DNA from 2 places in the Paraliobacillus zengyii genome. Region 2 is predicted to be linked to the other one. Evidence: a T-box and tRNA genes for the amino acid it is inferred to sense, from the RefSeq annotation. Region 2 holds a T-box; the other holds one or more tRNA genes.
What was found. A T-box is a leader RNA that pairs with one kind of tRNA and senses whether it is charged. The one in region 2 lies ahead of glyQ (glycine--tRNA ligase subunit alpha), so its partner is inferred to be a tRNA-Gly.

Region 1 (11,056 bases), 1.4 Mb from region 2:
TTTACTTAAGTAGAGAAGAAATAAGGCCAGCATCTAGTTGGTAGGCTGCTTGTAATGCTCGTGTTATCGATCCAGGTTGTCCATTTCCAATCTCTGTTTGATCTACCTCAACAATTGGCATCACTTCAGCTGTACTACTCGTTAAAAAAACTTCATCTGCATAGGCTAAATCATCCGTTACGAACGCAGTTTCAGCTAATTCCATATCTAAAGCGTGAATGAATGTCTTTATTCGATCTCGCACACATCCATGCAATATTTGATTTGTTTCTGGATGTGTATAAATTATATTGTCTTTTACTAAGTATACGTTCGAAGAGCTACATTCTGTTACGATTCCATCGCGATGTAATATCGCTTCAAAACATCCTTGTTCAAACGCTTCTTGTTTAGCCATAACATTTGGTAATAAATTCAAACTTTTAATATAACAGTTTTGCCAACGGATATCAGGTAATGTAATTGCCTTCACACCAAATTGAAGCTTTTCAACGGGACGTTCTAATTCCTCCACATAGGCATAGAAATTCGCTTCAACTGCTGGGAAAATATGATCACGTTTTGCCGATCCGCGTGTTACTTGCAAATAAATTTTCCCGTTAGTAGTTAATTGATTAACCTTTACTAGTTGTTTTAACTCAATTCGTACTTGCTCTTTGGTGAAAGGTAAAGTTAGCTTAATTGCTTCTGCTGAACGAAATAAACGATCGATGTGCTTTGAAAGCAAATAACAATCTCCATTATAAACGCGAATTACTTCATAAATGCCATCCCCGAATTGTAAGCCGCGTTCTTCGAATGGATAATGCAATTGTGTACTATTTATTAATCCAGTCTGGGTCAGGATCATCGGATTATCAATCATTATTATCAACTCCCTTATTCATTAATTTAGTAAAGTTTATTATAACAAAAATTTATAATAATAGCGTGAGAGTTTACTAACTCTCACGCTTTACGATAGTTTCAATGGTTTTGTATTGTCGTTTCTTTACGTTTCGAACGATTATGCCAAGTTTTAAATAAAATACCATGCTTCGGACTAAAGAAAAAAGCAAGAGCGAATAAGATACCAACTGCTGTTGCCATTGAACCCGCAATCGAAACATTCCAATAGACAGCTCCTAGATATCCTAATAATGCAGATACAACACCAATTACTCCGCTTAGTATTAAGATATTTAAGAAGCGGTCTGTTAACAGATAAGCAGTTGCACCAGGTACAATTAACATGGCAACGACAAGTATTGCACCTACACTATCAAATGAAGCAACAGTCGATAAAGAAACCATTGTCATTAGTAAATAGTGCATAAAGACAACGGGTACCCCGATTAACGTGGCAAACTGTGGATCAAATGTAGAAGTTTTAATCTGTTTATAGAATAAACCGATTAATATGAAGTTTATCACTAAAACACTGCCTAGCATCCAAACTGCTTTGGGCCCATAATCATTACCGTTAATTTGAACAGTATCCCACGGTACAAAAGCTATTTCTCCCATTAAAGCATGTTGTGTATCAAGGTGCACTTGATCACCAATAAAGGAAATAAATACAACAGCTAAAGCGAATAATGTGGTGAAGACAACGCCGATTGCTGCATCGGACTGAACGCCTGAGTTATCCAATGCTTCTACTAAAAATGCGGTTACCAAACCAACAATAGCTGCACCAATCAGCATTGGAATGCCATTTAAGGATTGTGTAATAAAGAATGCACCGACAATTCCTAAAAGGACAGTATGACTAATTGCATCTGCAATCATAGACATTTTTCGTAAGACTAATAAGGAACCAGTTACCCCACAAGTTAGTCCTACAAGGCAGCCTGTAAGAACAATCCAAAATGTATAGGTCATACTATTCTCAACCCCTTTAGTAAAATGCCTTTACGCTTACCAAATAACAAACTAATGAAAAAAATAAAGGAGGCACTTAAAACGATCATAGGTCCAGTTGGTAAGTCACTTATAACTGTACTCATACTTGCACCAACCATCCCGGAGATACCCCCAAATATTCCTGCTAACCAAGCCATAACACTCAGATTTTCAGTCCAATATCGAGCAGCTAATGGAGGAGTAATTAATAAGGCCGCAATTAATACGACACCTACCATTTGAATTCCAATCACAACAATCCCGACAATAAGAAAAAGTAAAACGCCATTAAAGAAGCTTACAGGTATACCTATCCCACGTGCGAATGATGGGTCAAAAATACTTATCTTAAACTCTTTAAAACAAAAAGTGGTAACAATCATTAATAAAAGGGAACTAACAGCAATTAATTGAACGTCGCTTTTAATTAAAGAGGCAGCTTGCCCAAAGATAAATGAATTTAATCCTGCTTGATTCCCACTAGAGTTTTGTTGAATATATGTTAATAAAACAATTCCAAAGCCAAAGAATACCGAAATAATGATACCTATTGCTGCATCTGTCTTTATTCTAGAGTGCTTGATAATAACCTGAATAGCTTGTGTAGCTAGCAAACTTGTAATAGCAGCACCTATTAATAACAATGGCATCGATTTTTCTTGAAATATAATGAAAGCAATACAGACACCGGGAAGTGCAGCATGTGCCATAGCGTCACTGATAAGACTTTGTTTTTTTAACAAAACAAAACTTCCTATCATGCCACTTGCAAATCCCAATAATAAACTGCCCATTAAAACCCATTGAACATTTGCACTTGAAAACAACGAGACAACTTCAGTCCACATCTTACAATCCTCCCTGAAGTACGATTGGAGTCTTTTGTAAGAATGATATTTTCCCGCCATATGTTTGTTCTAAGTTATCTAAGGTAAAAACTGATTGTGTCTCACCGTATGCGATTGGAGTTTTATTAAGCAACAATACGTGATCAAAGTAATCTTCAACTGTTTGTAAATCATGATGGACAACTAGAACTGTTTTTCCTTGATCTTTCCATTCCTTCATTAATTTTATAATTGCCTTTTCTGTTGCAGCATCGACTCCAGCAAAAGGTTCATCCATAAAGTAAATTGTCGCATCTTGAGCAAGTGCCCGTGCTAAGAAAACCCGTTGCTGTTGTCCACCTGAAAGTTGACTGATTTGTCTCTGTGCATAATCTAACATACCAACTTTATCTAGACATGTTCGTGCCCAATCTATTTCTTTCTTTTTTGCTCTTTTGAAGAATCCAATTTCACGATATCTGCCCATTAAGACAACATCCAGTGCATTTGTCGGGAAATCCCAATCAACTTCACTTCGTTGTGGAACGTAACCGATTAGTTGCTTTTGTTGTGCATAAGATTTCCCAAAAACTTGTACATCGCCTGCTTGCATAGGAATGAGGCGTAATATTGATTTAATTAATGTTGATTTACCTGCCCCATTTGGACCGATAATACCTGTAAGTGATCCAACTGGTACACGAAAAGAAACATGTTCAAGTGCGGGTTGTTTATCATACAAGACTTTCAGGCCATTTATTGTTAAAGCATCCATTTTTCATATACCTCCTTTATTTTAGTGCCTCTACAATCGTATCAACGTTATGTTTAAACATTCCTGCATACGTACCTTCTTCAGTTCCAGCTTCACCCATAGCATCAGAATATAATTCTCCACCAATGGAGACATCATGACCTGCTTCTTTTGCGCCTTCAACGACTGCGTTGATAGAACGGTCAGAGACACTACTCTCAACAAAAACACCTTTTACATTTCTATCAATTAATAGATCAATAATTTTTTGGACATCATTCACACTATAATCGGATTCGGTGCTTAAACCTTGTAAACCGACCACTTCAAATCCGTAAGCTTTGCCAAAATAATTAAAAGCATCATGAGCTGTTACTAAAACTCTACTTTCTTCAGGGATTTCTTCAAAACGTTCTTTTGCGTAGATATCTAACGCTTCTAACTCAGCTAAGTAGTCAGCGGCATTTTGACTATAGCTTTCTTCGTTGTCTGGATCGATATTGATTAAATCATCACGTACTGCCTCCACACTATATGACCACATCGATATGTCGAACCAGACGTGAGGATCAGTGATAGTAGGGCTCTCTGGATCACTTAATAATTTACTTTCGGGAATGTTTTCTGACACTGGTGTAGTTGTTTTATCTTGTTCCATTTGTTCAAAGATTTCCCCCATTTGGCCTTCCAAATGAAGTCCGTTATAAAAGATGATATCAGCTTGATCCAGTGTTTGGATGTCTCCTTGAACTGCATTGTATAAATGGGGGTCAACACCAGGACCCATAAGGCTTGTTACATCTACATGTTCTCCTCCAATATTTTCAACTGCATCTGCAATTTGTGCGATGGTGGTGACTACTTTTAGTGGTTCTTCTGATTTATTAATTGTTTCCTCATCTTGAGTAGAGCATCCAAATAGTCCAACTAAAAGGAATCCTATACTAACAATTAAGCGTTTTTTCATTTAAACTCCTCCTTATAAATTAGCTTTGCTTAAATTTTATGTGTTAAACTAAAAAAGTTTCCTTAAGGCAAATTATATTCTTTAAGGAAATAAAGTCAAGAGGTATTCTGGAATTTTACAAAGAATTAATTGTTTAAAGTTAAGCATGTAAATAAACAAATGATAATAATTGTTATTTTACAAAGAAAATAGTCAAAGTTAGCAAGAAGGGGTTGCATTCATAAATTTAGGTAGGTATAATAGAAAACATCATTTCAAACAGCGACAGATTATGTGACAATGAATTTTTGGAGTCCCATTTAAAAATGCGGGTGTAGTTTAGTGGTAAAACCTCAGCCACGAGCATAAGCTTCATGAATTAACATCGAGTTGTCCCGAAGCATGAATCATCACTGAATAAGCTAGAAGATACAGGGACATGATTTGTGGGTATAGATTAAAGAAAAAGAACAATTTATAATGCGGGTGTAGTTTAGTGGTAAAACCTCAGCCTTCCAAGCTGATGTCGAGGGTTCAATTCCCTTCACCCGCTCCATACATATGTGTACAACGCAGTGTTTCGTTGATTTACAACGAAGTATTGCGTTTTTTAATTTGGTGTTACCAAGTGCCTCAACTTTTTCACAGAAAATAAACCGCGACGTAACTTGCTAGACACCTGCTACGTCAATAAAGGCTTTCGCATATATAGTTAATTAGATATATTACTTGATACATGCTTAAGAAAGGTTGTATTCTAAGAGGGCACAATGTATGAGAAGGTGGTTTGAAAATGAAACAATTACAAGAAAAGTTACAACAAATAGATGGTAAAGGTTATAAAGCATATAAATCAATTTACGGGAGATATTCATTTCATCGATTTGAATTATGTGTGGATTATGTTCAAGGAGATCCATATGCTACTCCATCAAAAGTACGAATAATTATACCAACAGCTTACCGGAAAATCAGATCGGACTGGAAGGAAGACCGTAATCGGAAAATATATGTAGAAGATTTGATTGCGCGAAGTTTAGCGAAGTCTATTACTGAAAACACCTTAAATAATAGAGAAAAAGGTTTAATTACTATTGATGAACCAGGACAAGAAATTTTAGAACGTACTGCAGTGTCAGTTGATGCCGAACATGTAACGATTTGCTTAACTGTTAACCTGCCAGCAAACGGTCGTCGAATTAATGGAAAAGAAGCAAAATATCTTTTCTTTGAAATGATGCCCAATGTATTAACAGGATCGATTTTTGCTATTAAAGATGAATCGTTTCAAGAAGTAGTAGAATTATCTGATCAACACCAAGCTATCAGAGCTGAAATGAAGAAGAATAAGTGGATTACCTTTGTTGCAGATAATGCAATTCTGCCGCGGGAAAGTGGTATTAGTAACCGCCCATTAAAGAACGCTGTACCGTTTAAGAGTCCAATTGCTAATCAGGTGAAGATAGACCTGCCAAATCAGGAGGAAGCAATTTCTGGATTGGCGATATCGGAGGGAATTACACTTATCGTTGGCGGAGGATATCATGGTAAAAGCACACTATTACAAGCGATGGAGCGTGGTGTTTATCATCATATAAAAGGCGACGGACGTGAATATGTTCTAACTGATCCTACTGCTGTAAAAGTACGCGCTGAAGACGGCCGAAAAGTTAGTGGTGTGAATATCTCTGCTTTTATTAAGCAGTTACCACATCAGCAACATACAACGAAGTTTACAACAGATAATGCAAGTGGAAGTACTTCACAGGCAACAAACATTATGGAGGCTCTTGAAGCGGGAGTAGGTACGTTGTTAATTGATGAAGATACGAGCGCAACAAATTTCATGATCAGAGACAGACGGATGCAAGAATTGGTTGCGAAAGAAAAGGAACCAATTACACCCTTTATAGATAAAATTAATCAATTAAAAGATCAACTAGGAATATCAACAATATTTGTTATGGGTGGATCTGGTGATTATTTTGACATTGCTGATCAAGTGATTATGATGGATGAATATAGACCGAAAAACGTAACGAAATTAGCGAAAGAAATAGCTAGTAAGTATCCTGCAAATCGTTTAGAGACAAAAGAAACAGATTTTGGCGACATACCAAATCGCATTCTCTTACAAAATAGTATACAAACGTATAAAGGCAAGAAATCAAGAGTACAAGCAAAAGGGCTGTCAACAATTATTGTTGGAAACACAGCTATTCAATTGGATTATCTTGAACAGCTTGTTGATAGTTCTCAAACGAATATGATTGCTATGCTTATTCATTATTTGGATAAAAATCAAATTTTAAAAAGTGAAATGACAATAGCCAACTTATTAGATGAAATAGAAATGCAATTTGAAACAGAAGGTCTTGCTTCATTTGCTCCTTTTGCTGATAAACATCCAGGTGAATTAGCTAGACCACGTCGGTTTGAAATAGCTGGTGCTTTAAATAGAATGAGAACTGCAATAGTAAAATAGCGTTTATCAAGGATAAAGAAAGGAGGTAATATGATGGCTTATGAACAATTAAAAGCAGAAATCATTGCGTATAGTAAAGAGATTGGTATTGATAAGATAGGATTTGCTGCTTCAAATGAATTTTCAGAAATGAAATCCCGTTTGAAGTTACAACAAGAAGATGGCTATCAGTCTGGTTTCGAAAAAGGAACGATAGAAGAGCGAACAGAGCCAGAACTTTTGTTAGCTAATGCGCAGTCAATAGTAGCAATTGCAGTAGCTTACCCCTCCAGATTAAAGAACCCGCCAAATAGTAAAAAAGGAGATCGCCGTGGTAATTTTTGTCGAGCTTCATGGGGAACGGATTATCATACAGTTCTAAATGAAAAGTTAGATAAATTGAGTGCCTTTATTGCGACAAAAATAACAGGATTCCAATTTCGATCAATGGTAGATACGGGTGAATTATCAGATCGAGCGGTAGCAGAGCGAGCAGGTATTGGTTTTAGTGGAAAAAATTCAATGATTATTACACCCGAGTTTGGATCTTATGTCTATTTGGGTGAGATGATAACAAATATTCCGTTTCCTCCCGATCAACCAGTTGATGATAGTTGTGGTGAGTGTACAAAATGTTTAGATGCTTGTCCAACAGGTGCACTAGTTGCACCTGGAAGGTTAAATGCACAAAATTGTATTGCATTTGTTACACAAACAAAAGGATTCTTGCCAGATAAATATCGTGAATTGATGGGCAATCAATTATATGGCTTTGATACATGCCAGTTAGTTTGTCCGAAAAATAAGCAAGTGGATACCCACCTACATCCTGAATTAGAACCTGATCCAGAACTTGTAAAGCCTAAATTACTTCCATTACTCTCCATGTCAAATCGTGAATTTAAGGAGAAATTTGGTTCAATGGCAGGAAGTTGGAGAGGGAAAAAGCCAATTCAGCGTAATGCTATTATTGCATTAGCTCATTATAAAGATGAAACAGCACTAGATGAGTTAACACGCTTAATGAAAGAAGATCCACGTCCGGTAATACGAGGAACTGCCGCATGGGCTATTGGGAAAATTGGTGTAACTTCAGGTTATGATGCAATTCGTGCTGCTCAATTAAACGAAGTGGATGGGGAAGTTTTAGAAGAAATGGAAAAAGGATTAAGATTTGAACAAACAAAAGTGAATGTATAACCTCAATGTTCATGCTCTTCTCACTAAGTTCATATAGATAGTGTAGAGGAGTTGATATAAATGCCATGGACAAAAAAACTTCAACACTATTGGCAAGAACAATTAGCCGTAGATCGTGCTTCAGTAGCCGATAATTGGATTGTATCAAAGAAAAAGTTACATGAACAAAGAGGTAATAAAGTACCGCACATGTATGGGCAAGGTAAAGTTATTAGAAGTAGATCAATAAATCAAAAAGAAGTACAAATTGACTATTTGTTAAGTGTCACGTTCTTAATTAAACAAGAATCAGATTTCTATCAAGAAGAGGAACAATGTGAACATCAATGTTCCTTCTATAAAGGAACGCTAGTAGAGGATAAACCTAAAATTGTAGAAACGACGCCATCAAAGGAAGTAGTTAAGACAGGTGCAGATGAACCGTTGCTAAAGATAAGAGAACAGCGGTTTTCTTATGATCGACGTAAAGCTGTTCAATATGCTGAACGTTGGTGGAACGATTATAATCCAGCATACAAAAAATTTGATGTAGATTGTACCAATTATGTTTCCCAATGCTTACATGCAGGGGGGGCTCCAATGAGGGGGTATTCTAATCGTTCCAATGGTTGGTGGTATCAAAATGAAAATTGGAGCTACAGTTGGGCTGTTGCCCATTCACTTAGGTGGTATTTAAGTGGATCGTCACAAGGTTTGAAAGGAAAAACCATTGAAGAGGCAAATCAACTACTTCCAGGTGATGTTATTTGCTATGACTTTGAAGGTGATGGGAAATGGGACCATAACACGATCGTTGTTAGTAAAGATGAAAGTGGAATGCCTTTAGTAAATGCCCATACAAACAATAGTAGACATCGGTATTGGGATTATCAAGACTCTTATGCATGGACACCAGAATGCAAATATAAGTTTTTTCGAATTGGTGAAGATTAAATGAATTTTATGCTATAATAAGCTAGTTATTATTGTTCTAGAGGTGAAAAAAATGGGCTTGCATGTCGTATTATATCAACCAGAGATCCCTGCCAATACAGGAAATATTGCACGGACTTGTTTAGCAACAAATGCAACATTACATCTTATTCATCCATTAGGATTTTCCACGGATGATAAAATGCTTCGTCGTGCTGGGCTCGATTACTGGCAAGATGTTAAAATTATGTATCATGATTCAATTGAAGAGTTATATGAGAAATTCCCTGTAAGTGAATTTTACTATATTGAGAATTTTGGTAAGAAGTATTACAGTGATTTTGATTTTAGTGATGCAGAAAAAGAACTTTTCTTTGTATTCGGTAGAGAAACAAATGGCATACCGAAATCTTTATTAGAAGGAAAAGAAGATCGCTGTTTACGAATTCAGATGGCGCAAAATGATAAGGTTCGCTCACTAAATCTCTCTAATACTGCAGCAATAATTGTCTATGATGTTTTAAAACAACAAGGGTTTCCAAATATGCATTAATAAAATAAGTGCGATTCATTTAGTGACAGACTAAATGAATCGCACTTATTTTATGCTAACAAGCATTCATTTTCTTTCGTCACCCGACATAGAATAAAAGTATCTAGTGAAAGGGATACTTAGGGAGGCAATTGGATGGACATATTGCGTAAAGTTAGAGAACATCGTGAAGAACAGGAAACATTAAAATGGGAAGGCACATTGGAAGATTATTTAGAACTTCTAAAGGAACGGCCTTATTTGGCTCAATCGGCACATTCACGGGTATATCAGATGATTCAGGATCAAGGAATAGAAGAAATAGATGGCCACAAACAATATAACTTTTTTAAAGATCAAATTTTTGGTTTAGAAGAGTCATTGGAACGGTTAATTGAAGAATACTTTCATCCAGCTGCAAAAAGACTTGATGTAAGAAAGCGAATACTATTATTGATGGGCCCTGTTAGTGGTGGTAAATCAACATTGGTTACTTTGTTGAAAAGGGGACTAGAGGAATATACCTTTACAGATAAGGGGGCAGTGTATGCTATCAAAGGTTGCCCAATGCATGAAGATCCGCTTCATCTAATTCCACATCATCTACGAGCCGAATTCGAACAAGATTATGGAATTAGGATAGAAGGTAATCTATCACCGCTTAATGTGATGCGTTTAGAAGAAGAGTATAAAGGTAGGATTGAAGATGTCTTAGTGGAACGAGTCTTCTTTTCAGAAGATAAACGTACCGGGATTGGTACTTTTAGTCCATCAGATCCTAAATCACAAGATATTGCTGATTTAACTGGTTCAATCGACTTCTCTACAATCGCAGAGTATGGTTCAGAGTCTGATCCGCGTGCTTATCGCTTCGATGGTGAATTAAATAAAGCAAATAGAGGGATGATGGAGTTTCAGGAGATGTTAAAATCTGATGAAAAATTCCTTTGGCACTTATTATCTTTAACACAAGAAGGAAACTTTAAAGCGGGAAGATTCGCACTGATTTCTGCAGATGAATTGATTGTTGCTCACACAAATGAATCAGAGTATCGCTCCTTTATTTCTAACAAAAAAAATGAAGCATTACACTCACGGATGATTGTAATGCCAATTCCATATAATTTAAAAATGAGTAAGGAAGAACAAATTTATCAGAAAATGATTCAAGAAAGTGATATCAAAGATGTGCATATCGCACCGCATACTTTGAAAGTGGCAGCTATGTTTACTACCCTAACGCGTTTAAAGGAATCAGCAAAAGGTAGCATAAGTTTACTTAAAAAAATGTATCTATATGATGGTCAAACCGTTGAAGGTTTTAGTGATACAGATGTACCAGAGTTGAAAAAGGAATTTAATGATGAAGGAATGAGTGGAATTGATCCAAGGTATGTTATTAATCGTATTTCATCTACTATTATAAAAAAAGAGATGAATTCCATTAATGCCTTAGATGTGTTGCGTTCATTAAAAGATGGTTTAGATGCCCATGCTTCTATTTCAAAAGAACAAAGGGAAAGCTATTTAAACTTTA
Region 2 (11,056 bases):
CAAACGGCATTAATTGACGTAGGACAATTTGCTATAGTAGAAAATTCATTTTTCTCTGTGAATGAGACAATGGAAGCGGAAAATCAAGCTATAAAAAATGTTGAACCTGTTATGATAAGAGCCGGCGAAGTAATTGTCCAAGAAGGTCAAACAATAACAAATGAATTATATGAAAAACTGAAATTAGTTGGTTTGTTAAATAGTGATCGAAACGTCTTTCCAGTAATTGGTTTATTGATTTTGATTTTATTATTATTAGGATTTATTTTCTATGATATGAATGATTTTTCAAAAGAACAAACATTAGACTATAGAAAGCTAATTGGTATTACGCTTATTAGTGTTGGTATAGTTGGAGTGATGAAATCTGTTAGTTATTTTGCAACTAATATAAATCAATTGTATTTTTTAGTTCCAATTATAACTGGAGTACTTCTTATGAAGCTGTTATTCCGTGAAAAGTCAGCTATTACTTTTGCGATTGTTTTTTCAATTATTGGAAGTGTAATTTTTAATGGACAAATTCCAGGCTCATTAAATGTGGAAGTCGGAATATACTTTTTGTTTTCTCAATTAGCAAGCATTGTGCTCTTAGTCAAAATAAAAGATCGATCAACAATTTTGAAAGCAAGTATTGGAACTGCAGTTGTTAATATTTTAACTGTTCTTTTATTTCTATTTCTGTCTTACGAAAAATATGTTCTTTTGGATTATGTTGTATTTAGTGGTTATGGATTGTCGGCTGCCTTTACTGCATGTATATTAACAATAGGTATTTTACCGTTTTTTGAATCAGAACTAGGCATTTTATCAGATACTAAATTATTAACATTAGCTAGTCCAAATCATCCGTTACTTCGAAAGATACTAATGGAAGCTCCGGGTACTTATCATCACAGTGTAATGGTTGCAAACTTAAGTGAAGCAGCGTGTGAGAATATTGGAGCAAACGGACTCTTGGCAAGAGTGGCATCTTATTATCATGATTTAGGTAAGACTAAACACCCGCATTATTTTATTGAAAACCAAATGGGTATTCAAAATCCACATGATTATCTGGAACCTAAAGAAAGTGCGGAAATTATTATTGGACATCCTTATAATGGTGCGGAAATTTTACGCCAACATAAATTCCCAAGAGAAATTATTGATATTGCCGAACAACACCACGGTACAACCTTATTAAAATATTTCTTATATAAGGAAAAAGACTCTGGTAAATTGACACAAGAGTCGGATTTTCGCTATCCTGGTCCTCGACCACAGACAAAAGAGGCAGCAGTTATATCAATTTGCGATTCAATTGAAGCGGCAGTTCGATCAATTCCAGAGCCATCAATGGAGAAAATTAATGAAATGGTAACCTCCATTATCCAAGATCGATTATTAGATGGTCAATTAGATGAGAGCGCACTAACTTTTAAGGAGTTAGATATAATCAAAACAACAATTAATGAATCACTAAATGGGATATATCATTCTAGAATTCAATATCCTACTGGTAAAAAAACAAAGGAGGCGTAAGCATGCATATCGATTTTCATGATGAAACAAATTCTGTAACAGAAGAGTATGTAGATTTAATCCAACAACTATTAACATATGCAGCAAAAGAGGAGGGAGTAACACAAGAATCTGAACTTTCCATTAATTTTGTTGATAATAGAGAAATTCAAATTATAAACCGTAATTACCGTCAGATAGATGAACCTACCGATGTGATCTCTTTTGCTTTAGAGGAAATGGGAGAAGGCGAGTTAGAAATTATTGGTGAAGATATGCCACTTATGTTAGGTGATGTTGTTATTTCCATTGATAAAGCAAAAGAACAAGCTGAAGAATACAATCATAGTTTAGATAGAGAATTAGGATTCTTAGCATTACATGGTTTTCTACATTTATTAGGCTATGATCACATGAAAGAAGTAGACGAGAAAAAAATGTTTGCAAGACAAGAGGAGCTTTTAAATGGCTTCGGATTATCAAGGGAATAAGCGTAGTAGGTTGGGGCTGAAATATGCACTAAATGGGATAAAATACGCAGTTCGTTCTGAAAATAATATGAAGATACATTTCGTCATTTTATTAATTGTAATTGGCTTAGGATTGGCTTTCCAATTATCTATAGTAGAATGGATGCTATTATCTTTAACGATTGGTAGCGTGTTAATTTGTGAGTTGCTAAATACTGCTATTGAAGACCTATTAGATTATCTAGCACCAGAAATACATCCAACAGTAGGGAAAATAAAGGACCTCACAGCTGGGGCTGTATTGATTGCAGCTCTAGTTTCACTAATTGTTGGATCACTTGTATTTATACCGAAAATTTTGGCTTTATTCTAAATTCTTTTTATGGCTAATGAGCGTTTTTTAACATTTTCGCGTTTTATGCCATTTTTTGTTGTAATTACTACTCCATTTTTATTAAATTGGAGCTTTTGTCGAAAATGTGAAATATGTTTAAATATATAGTAAAATAATTGTAGTAATATTTTTTACGGATTAATGGAGGAACAACATGGAAAAAGCATATCAATCTGGTTTTATAACAATAGTAGGTCGTCCAAATGTCGGTAAATCAACCTTCATGAATCGTGTTATCGGTCAAAAAATCGCTATTATGAGTGACAAAGCACAAACTACGAGAAATACGATTCAAGGTGTTTTAACTGAGCCAGACGCACAATTTGTATTTATTGATACGCCAGGTATTCATAAACCAAAACATCGTCTAGGTGACTTTATGGTTAAAATTGCGCAGAACACGTTAAGTGGAGTAGATATTGTTTTATTTATGATTAACGCCGAAGAAGGTTTTGGTGCAGGAGATAAATACATTATTGATCGCTTGGAAAATGTAGAAAGTCCAGTTTTTTTAATTATAAATAAAATTGATAAAGTACATCCAGATGAATTGTTTTTATTAATCGATAAATATAAGGACAAGTATGATTTTGCTGAAATCGTACCAATATCTGCTTTAGAAGGTAACAATGTTGACCATATGATTAGTGTGCTGAAAAGTTATTTACCTGAAGGTCCACAATATTATCCAGAAGATCAGGTAACAGATCATCCAGAAAGATTCATTATTAGTGAGTTAATACGAGAAAAAGCATTAGAATTAACTCGTGAAGAAATTCCACACTCAATTGCGGTAGTGATTGAGGATATTATAGAAAAAGATGATGAAAAACTGCGTATACAAGCTGTGATTGTTACAGAAAGAAGCACGCAAAAAGGTATTATTATCGGTAAACAAGGTTCTATGCTCAAACAAATTGGTAAAAAGGCAAGAATTGACATTGAAACATTATTAGGAACAAAAGTTTATTTAGAATTATGGGTAAAAGTTCAAAAGGATTGGCGAAATCGTCCGCAGAGCTTAAAGGAATATGGTTTTAGTCAAGATGACTATTAATACATGGTAAATATTTTAACTCATGCTTTAATTAGACTAGGTCATTCTATTAGTAGGCACATATTTTATTAACATAGAAAGGTGGGGTTTCTTGTGGTCGACATATCATGGAAGGTCTTTAGTCAGACGGGAAACATTGAAACCTATTTATTAATGAAAGAATTGGAAACTGTCTATCATGATAGTGGAACAGAACCTGATAATGAAGCAATACAAGAATATGATAACCTAATTTAGAATTATATTTTGTAACGTGATTTAAATTAATTTAATGTATAATGCGTCGTTAATTTGCCTTAGGGGATTGGTGAATGTAGTGTTTGAAAAAATAGAAGGTGTTATTTTACGCACACAAGACTATGGTGAAACACATAAGCTTGTTACCTTATTTACAAAAGAAAAAGGCAGAGTAACAGCAATTGCACGTGGGGCTAAAAAACCAAAAAGTAGAATGGCTGCGATAACGCAGCCATTTATTCTTGGGACATTTCTAATGCAAGGCGGTTCAGGTTTAGGGACGCTACAGCAGGGCGAAATTATTCTGTCCTACAGAAAGATTAGAGAAGATATTATTAAAACAGCTTATGCAAGTTATATAGCCGAATTAACCAATAAGTTGATTGATGAAAAGATTGCTGATCCATTCATATATAAACAGTTTGTTCTTAGTTTACAAGCCATAACAGATGATAAAGACCCAGAGATCATAACGATGATGTACGAATTAAAACTATATAAAAAGGCTGGTTTTGCTCCAATACTACAACAATGTGCACATTGTGGACAGCATAGTGAAGCATATGTCGCATTTTCTGTACAAGAAGGTGGACTACTTTGCCAAAGATGTGCAATGGTTGATAAAGAGGCAATAACTATATCTAGTACAATTGTAAAATTACTTCAAATGTTTTCTGCAGTGGATATTGAGCGAATCGGCAATATATCAGTAAAAACAGAAAATAAAAAATTAATGCAAGCATTAATGGAAACGTACTATGATCAGTACGGAGGTTATTTTATTAAATCGAAAAAGTTTTTGAAGCAATTAGATCTTTTTACCGATGCTGATTAATTAGTAATATAGTTGACAAAACACCAAATTTACCGTATGATTTCATTACAATTCGACGAGTTTTGCTTAGAAAGAGAGTAGTACTTTTATTATATCTATAAGAGCGAGTCCAGGTCGGTGTAAGCTGGATATAGGTCACTAAAAGGAAGGCACTCTGGAGCATTGCAATAAAAAAGTGGCTATTTGAATTTAAATAGCAAATAGGGTGGAACCGCGGAAATCCCGTCCCTATGCCTCAATACTTTTGAGGCATAGGGACGGGATTTTGCGTGTGTTTTCACATAATTTTAAATAAGAAATGAATAGAGACGGAGGGAATAATAATGAATATACAAGAAATGATTTTAACACTGCAAACGCACTGGTCAGATCAAAATTGCATTTTAATGCAAGCATATGATGTGGAAAAAGGTGCCGGTACTATGTCACCTATGACTTTATTAAGAAGCCTAGGTCCTGAACCTTGGAATGTAGCTTATGTAGAACCTTCTAGACGCCCAGCAGATGGACGTTATGGACAGAACCCTAATAGACTTTATCAACATCATCAATTTCAGGTAATTATGAAGCCATCACCTGATAATATTCAGGAACTATATTTAGAATCACTTGAAAAATTGGGAATTGATCCACTGAAACATGACATTCGTTTTGTAGAGGATAATTGGGAGAATCCCACACTTGGTGCGGCAGGTCTAGGTTGGGAAGTTTGGTTAGATGGTATGGAAATTACGCAATTTACTTATTTTCAGCAAATTGGTGGTATGGAAGCCAAACCAGTAGCAGTAGAAATTACATATGGATTGGAACGTCTTGCTTCTTATATACAAGATAAAGAAAATGTTTTCGATTTAGAATGGACAGATGGTGTTACGGTCGGAGATATTTTTTATCAACCAGAGTTGGAACACTCGAAATACACTTTTGAAGAATCGAATACAGATATGTTGTTTAATTTGTTTACAACATATGAACAAGAGGCAAAACAAACCATGGAAAAAGGATTGGTTTTTCCAGCCTATGATTATGTATTAAAATGTTCGCATACTTTTAACTTACTAGATGCTAAAGGCGTAATTTCTGTCACTGAAAGAACAGGTTATATTGGACGTGTACGAAATTTAGCACGTGCTATAGCTAAACTTTATGTAGAGGAACGAGAAAAATTAGGTTTTCCAATGTTAAAAGAGGAGGGAAAACAAAATGAAAACAACTAATATATTATTTGAGGTTGGACTTGAAGAAATGCCGGCACGTTTCTTAGATGCAACAGAAAAACAATTACAGGAGAAAACAGCGAAATGGTTAACTGCTATTCGACTACCTTTTCAAAAAATTACAACGTATGTGACACCGAGAAGATTAGGTGTTGTAATTGAACAACTTGCAACGAAACAAGCTGATATAGAAGAAGAGGCAAAAGGACCTGCTAAAAAAATTGCTTTAGACCAAGAAGGTAACTGGTCGAAGGCAGCAATTGGTTTCACCAAAGGCCAAGGAAAAGATGTGGATGAAATCTTTTTTAAAGATGTAAATGGAACAGAATATGCGTATGTTACAAAATATATTGCAGGTAAAACTGCTGAGGAATTACTACCTGAATTTAAGCATGTTATTTTAGATTTAAATTTCCCTAAAAATATGCGTTGGTCTACAGGCTCATTACGGTTTATTAGACCAATTCGTTGGTTAGTTGGTTTAAATGATCAAACTGTTATACCGTTTGAAATTGCTGGTGTCTCTACATCAAATTACTCGTTCGGACATCGGTTCCTAGGAACAAAGTTTGAAATTACCAACACAATGACATATGAAGAACAATTACGTGATCAATATGTAATTGCTAATGCGAAGGACCGTAAGCAAGTAATTGTAGAACAAATAGCTAATTTAGAAAAGGAACAAAATTGGACAATACCACTTGATAAGGAATTATTAGAAGAGGTAAGTCAATTAGTTGAATATCCAACCGTATTTTTTGGATCTTTTAGTGAAGCGTTCTTAACCATACCGAAAGAAGCATTAATTACTTCAATGAAAGAACATCAGCGTTATTTTCCAGTATTAGATAGTGATGGTGAATTGTTACCTCATTTTATTGCAGTTCGAAATGGAAATAATCAATATCTTGACGTGGTATCAAAAGGAAACGAAAAGGTATTAAATGCTAGACTTTCAGACGCAATGTTTTTCTATGAAGAAGACCAAAAACAATCAATAGAAAAAAATCTCGAAAAATTAGAACGAATGGTCTTTCAAGAAAACTTAGGTACAATTGCTGACAAAGTAGAACGTGTTGTTAAGTTAACAGAGGAAATAGCTGAAGTACTAGAGGTCGATCAAATAACAAAAGAAAATGCCTTACGTGCTGCTAAAATAAGTAAATTTGATCTCGTAACAAATATGGTTAATGAATTTACGAAGTTACAAGGAATTATGGGTGAAAAATACGCTACTATATTTGGTGAAAATCAGCAAGTTTCTAAAGCTATAAATGAACATTATATGCCTAGGTTTGCTAATGATAACTTGCCATCATCTACGGAAGGTGCAATTGTTAGTATTGCTGACAAACTAGACACTATAATTGGTTGTATATCAGTTGGTATAGTACCGAGTGGTTCTCAAGATCCTTATGGTCTAAGACGTCAAGCTATGGGGATTTTACAAATTGCACAAGATCAAAAATGGTCTACTTCAATAGATGATTTTATTACAGTTACTGAAAAGCTGTATGATACGTTAGGAATTATGACTGTTTCAAAAGAAGAAGCTAAACAAAACATATCAGAATTTTTCCGTGGCAGAGCAGCTTATATTTTAAAAGAGGCAGGAATTGAACAAGATATTGTAGAAGCTACTCTTATGAATAAAATCGGAAACATGATGTTTACGATTAAAAAGGCAAAATTATTAACAATAAAAAGACAAGATCCAGGATTTAAATCGGACCAAGAGGCGTTTGTACGTGTTATAAATTTAGCTAAAAAAGGTAAAGATACTGGCATAAATATTGACTTGTTTGAAAATGAGCAAGAAAAAGAATTGTACTACGTTTATGAAAAAGTTAAAACTAATTATCAAAACAATATGGAATCATTTGAAGCCGCTAAAGCTATTGATACATTAACAACTTTAACTGATTCAATTCATGCCTTTTTTGATCATACAATGGTAATGACTGAGGACGATAAGTTAAAACAAAACCGAATTTCCTTGTTAAACAAAATTGCACAATTAATACTGCAATTTGCTGATTTAAGCCAAATTGAATGGAAACAGCAATTCACATCGTAACTATTTGGAGGAGAAAATGGTAAATAAACAACTGATATATTTAGTATCTGATTCGGTTGGTGAGACTGCGGAACAAGTTATTAAAGCAGCATTATCACAATTTGTTAATGGTGGAAAGTATGAAATCGTTAGAATTCCATATATTGATAATATAACAAAACTTGAATTCGTTCTAAATAAAGCAGCTAGAGACCAAGCAATGATCGGATTCACTCTAATTAATCCAATCTTACGGCAATTTATTAAACAAACATCCATTGAAATGAATATAGAATCTATCGACATTATTGGACCTATGCTTGAAGGGATGGAGCGTTTTTTTGAAAAGAAGCCAAAATTAGAACCTGGACTAGTTCATAAATTAGATGAGGCCTATTTTAAAAGAATTGAGGCAATTGAGTTTGCAGTTAAATATGATGATGGAAGAGACCCAAGGGGAATTGAACAAGCAGATATCGTATTAATAGGAATATCAAGAACTTCAAAAACACCTTTATCACAGTATTTAGCTCATAAAAGTTATAAAGTAGCTAATGTGCCGATTGTACCAGAAGTAGAGCCACCGAAAGAATTGTTCTCAATACCATCAAGTAAATGCATTGGCTTAAAAATTAGTCCCAAGAAGTTAAATGACATAAGGCGAGAGAGATTAAAGACACTTGGATTAGGAGAACAAGCTAGTTATGCGACCCATGAAAGAATTACGTATGAACTCGATTATTTTCAGGCAATAATCGATCGAATTGGTTGTCCTGTTATTGAAGTATCAAATAAAGCTGTCGAAGAGACAGCAAATGTAATTATTCAATCTCAAACAACTTTATAAGTTGTTAAATATAAAATCCTTGTATAATAGTATAAGGATTTTATATACATAAAGGGAAATAACGTAAATCATGATTATAATTGTATGTTTTATGCAATAATATAATCAAAAGAATAGCATTTTTAATATATATATATTATAATTAGTGATTGTGAAAAAATATTTTATTATATTCAGCTAATTTATTACTTATTGATGCAAATTAAGAAGGAATTTCATTATTTTTGTAGAACATAAACAAATAGGTTATTTTTTGAGGATTAAATGTAGTGTACAGCTATGAAAAAAAGGATTTAGAATAAGTAGCTATCATAAGTTTATTCATCTTGAATTAGAGGTATTATAATAAAAAGTAATAATTTTAGTGATTATTATTAAAAAAATGTCGAATGTTGCAGGATTTTTACGTTTTTTATAGAACTATATAGATGATGGTGATGTATATGTCAGGTCAAATTCCTGAAGAGACAATCGATGAAATAAAGAAAGCCAATGATATTGTGGATGTAATTGGTGAGTATGTAACGCTAAAAAAGCAAGGGAAAAACTTTTTTGGTTTATGCCCTTTTCATGGGGAAAGTACACCTTCTTTTTCAGTCACACAGGATAAACAGATTTTTCATTGTTTTGGATGTGGAAAAGGCGGAAACGTTTTAACTTTTCTTATGGAAATAGAAGGTTTTTCATTTTATCAGGCAATTCAACAACTAGCAGGAAAAAGTGGTCATGAATTACCCGAAAATATGGAGAAACAATCTGAACAATTAAACAACCAAGAAGACCAAGCTAGTTTAAAAGCGTATGAATGGCTCACTAAATTATACCATCATTTATTACGACATACAAAAGAAGGTAAACAAGGTTATCGCTATTTACAAGAACGCGGGTTTACTGATGAAGTAATTGACACGTTTCAACTTGGTTACTCACCACAATCACGTGAGGTTATAGTTCAATTTCTAGAGAAGAAAGGTTTTCATCCACAACAAATGGTGAAAGCAGGCGTGTTAACAGCGAATGATCAAAATCAAGTAAGTGATCGTTTTAGAGGCAGAGTTACATTTCCAATTCGTAATCATTTAGGGAAAAGTATCGGATTTGGTGGAAGAACCATTACTGAGCAAGAACCTAAATACTTAAATAGTCCAGAATCGTCACTTTTTCAAAAAGGTAAACTACTTTATAACTTTGATTTGGCTAGAAGTGCTATCCGTAAACAAGGACAGGCTGTTTTATTTGAAGGATATATGGATGTAATTGCAGCTCATCAAGCTGGCATATTAAACGGAGTTGCTACCTTAGGTACGTCGATAACAGAGCAACAAGCAAGACTGTTAAAAAGATATGTTGAGCTCGTAATAATTTGTTATGATGGTGATCGTGCTGGTCTTGAAGCGTCATACAAGGCTGCTAAATTAATGCGACATGTTGGTTGCACTGTAAAGATTGCAAGCATTCCAAATGGTCTGGATCCAGATTCATTTATAAAAATGTATGGTGCTGAACGTTTTCAACAAGAGGTACTTGATGCAAGTAATACGTATATGACATTTTTGATGGAGTATATGAAGAAGGACTTTAACCTTAACTTAGAAGGAGATCGAATTCAATATATTGAAAAAGTGATTGATGAAATAGCAACGATTAATCGTCCAATGGAACAAGAACATTATGCGAAGGAAATTGCTAAACAATTTAGTTTATCACTTGATACAGTATTAGATGAAATTCAACAACGTAGGAAAAAGTTAGGGATACAGGATAACCGGAAAGCAACTAGCCATACTAAAAGCACAGAAATATATAAGCGAAAAAATAAATTACTTCCTGCTTTTCATAATGCAGAAAAACAATTAATTGCTTATATGCTATACGATTCTTCAATTGCAGAAAAAGTAAAAGAAGAATTAGGTGCTTCTTTTACTGTGGACTCACATAAAATTATTGTGACACATTTATATGCATACTACGAAGAAGGTTTTGCTCCTGATATTAGTCATTTTATTGAAAAAGTTATTGATCAATCAACTAAAAATCATATTGTGGAAATTGCAATGGAACCAACGCATTCAGACATTAGTGATAAAGAAATTAATGACTATATCAGAATTATTCGTGCAGAACTAGAAGATAAGGTAATTATACAAGGTTTAAAGGAAGAACAAAAGAAAGCTGAAATACAACAAGACTTCGTTAAAGCAGCACAAATAGGTATGGAAATTATGGAGATACAAAAAAAACTTAAAAATGCTAGTCATTGATATGGTGAGTTAGTTTGGAAGGAGGGGAACTCATGGCGAATAATAAGCCATCACGTTCAAAAGAAAACGAAAATGAACTGACGCTGACGCTAGAACAAGTGAAGGATCAACTCTTAGAAATGGGAAAGAAACGCGGTGTGTTAGCCTATGAAGAGGTGGCAGAGCGTTTAGCCAAT

Region 1: it has a tRNA-Gly gene. The T-box ahead of glyQ (glycine--tRNA ligase subunit alpha) is inferred to sense a tRNA for this amino acid. The anticodon was not compared.

Annotation. Positions count from the first base shown of each region.
Region 1 is NZ_CP029797.1:828,849-839,904, forward strand. It holds gene dat (D-amino-acid transaminase) at 2-865, opposite strand; gene DM447_RS04140 (metal ABC transporter permease) at 967-1,863, opposite strand; gene DM447_RS04145 (metal ABC transporter permease) at 1,860-2,732, opposite strand; gene DM447_RS04150 (metal ABC transporter ATP-binding protein) at 2,734-3,486, opposite strand; gene DM447_RS04155 (metal ABC transporter solute-binding protein, Zn/Mn family) at 3,503-4,432, opposite strand; tRNA gene DM447_RS04160 (tRNA-Gly) at 4,894-4,967, shown strand; gene DM447_RS04165 (ABC-ATPase domain-containing protein) at 5,205-6,896, shown strand; gene queG (tRNA epoxyqueuosine(34) reductase QueG) at 6,930-8,075, shown strand; gene DM447_RS04175 (amidase domain-containing protein) at 8,136-9,008, shown strand; gene trmL (tRNA (uridine(34)/cytosine(34)/5-carboxymethylaminomethyluridine(34)-2'-O)-methyltransferase TrmL) at 9,061-9,540, shown strand; gene DM447_RS04185 (PrkA family serine protein kinase) at 9,676-11,056, shown strand, end outside.
Region 2 is NZ_CP029797.1:2,244,418-2,255,473, reverse strand. It holds gene DM447_RS11495 (HD family phosphohydrolase) at 1-1,524, shown strand, start outside; gene ybeY (rRNA maturation RNase YbeY) at 1,527-1,994, shown strand; gene DM447_RS11485 (diacylglycerol kinase family protein) at 1,969-2,346, shown strand; gene era (GTPase Era) at 2,522-3,424, shown strand; gene DM447_RS11475 (YqzL family protein) at 3,518-3,661, shown strand; gene recO (DNA repair protein RecO) at 3,741-4,496, shown strand; T-box leader at 4,555-4,729, shown strand; gene glyQ (glycine--tRNA ligase subunit alpha) at 4,820-5,713, shown strand; gene glyS (glycine--tRNA ligase subunit beta) at 5,700-7,793, shown strand; gene DM447_RS11455 (pyruvate, water dikinase regulatory protein) at 7,810-8,619, shown strand; gene dnaG (DNA primase) at 9,063-10,880, shown strand; gene rpoD (RNA polymerase sigma factor RpoD) at 10,913-11,056, shown strand, end outside.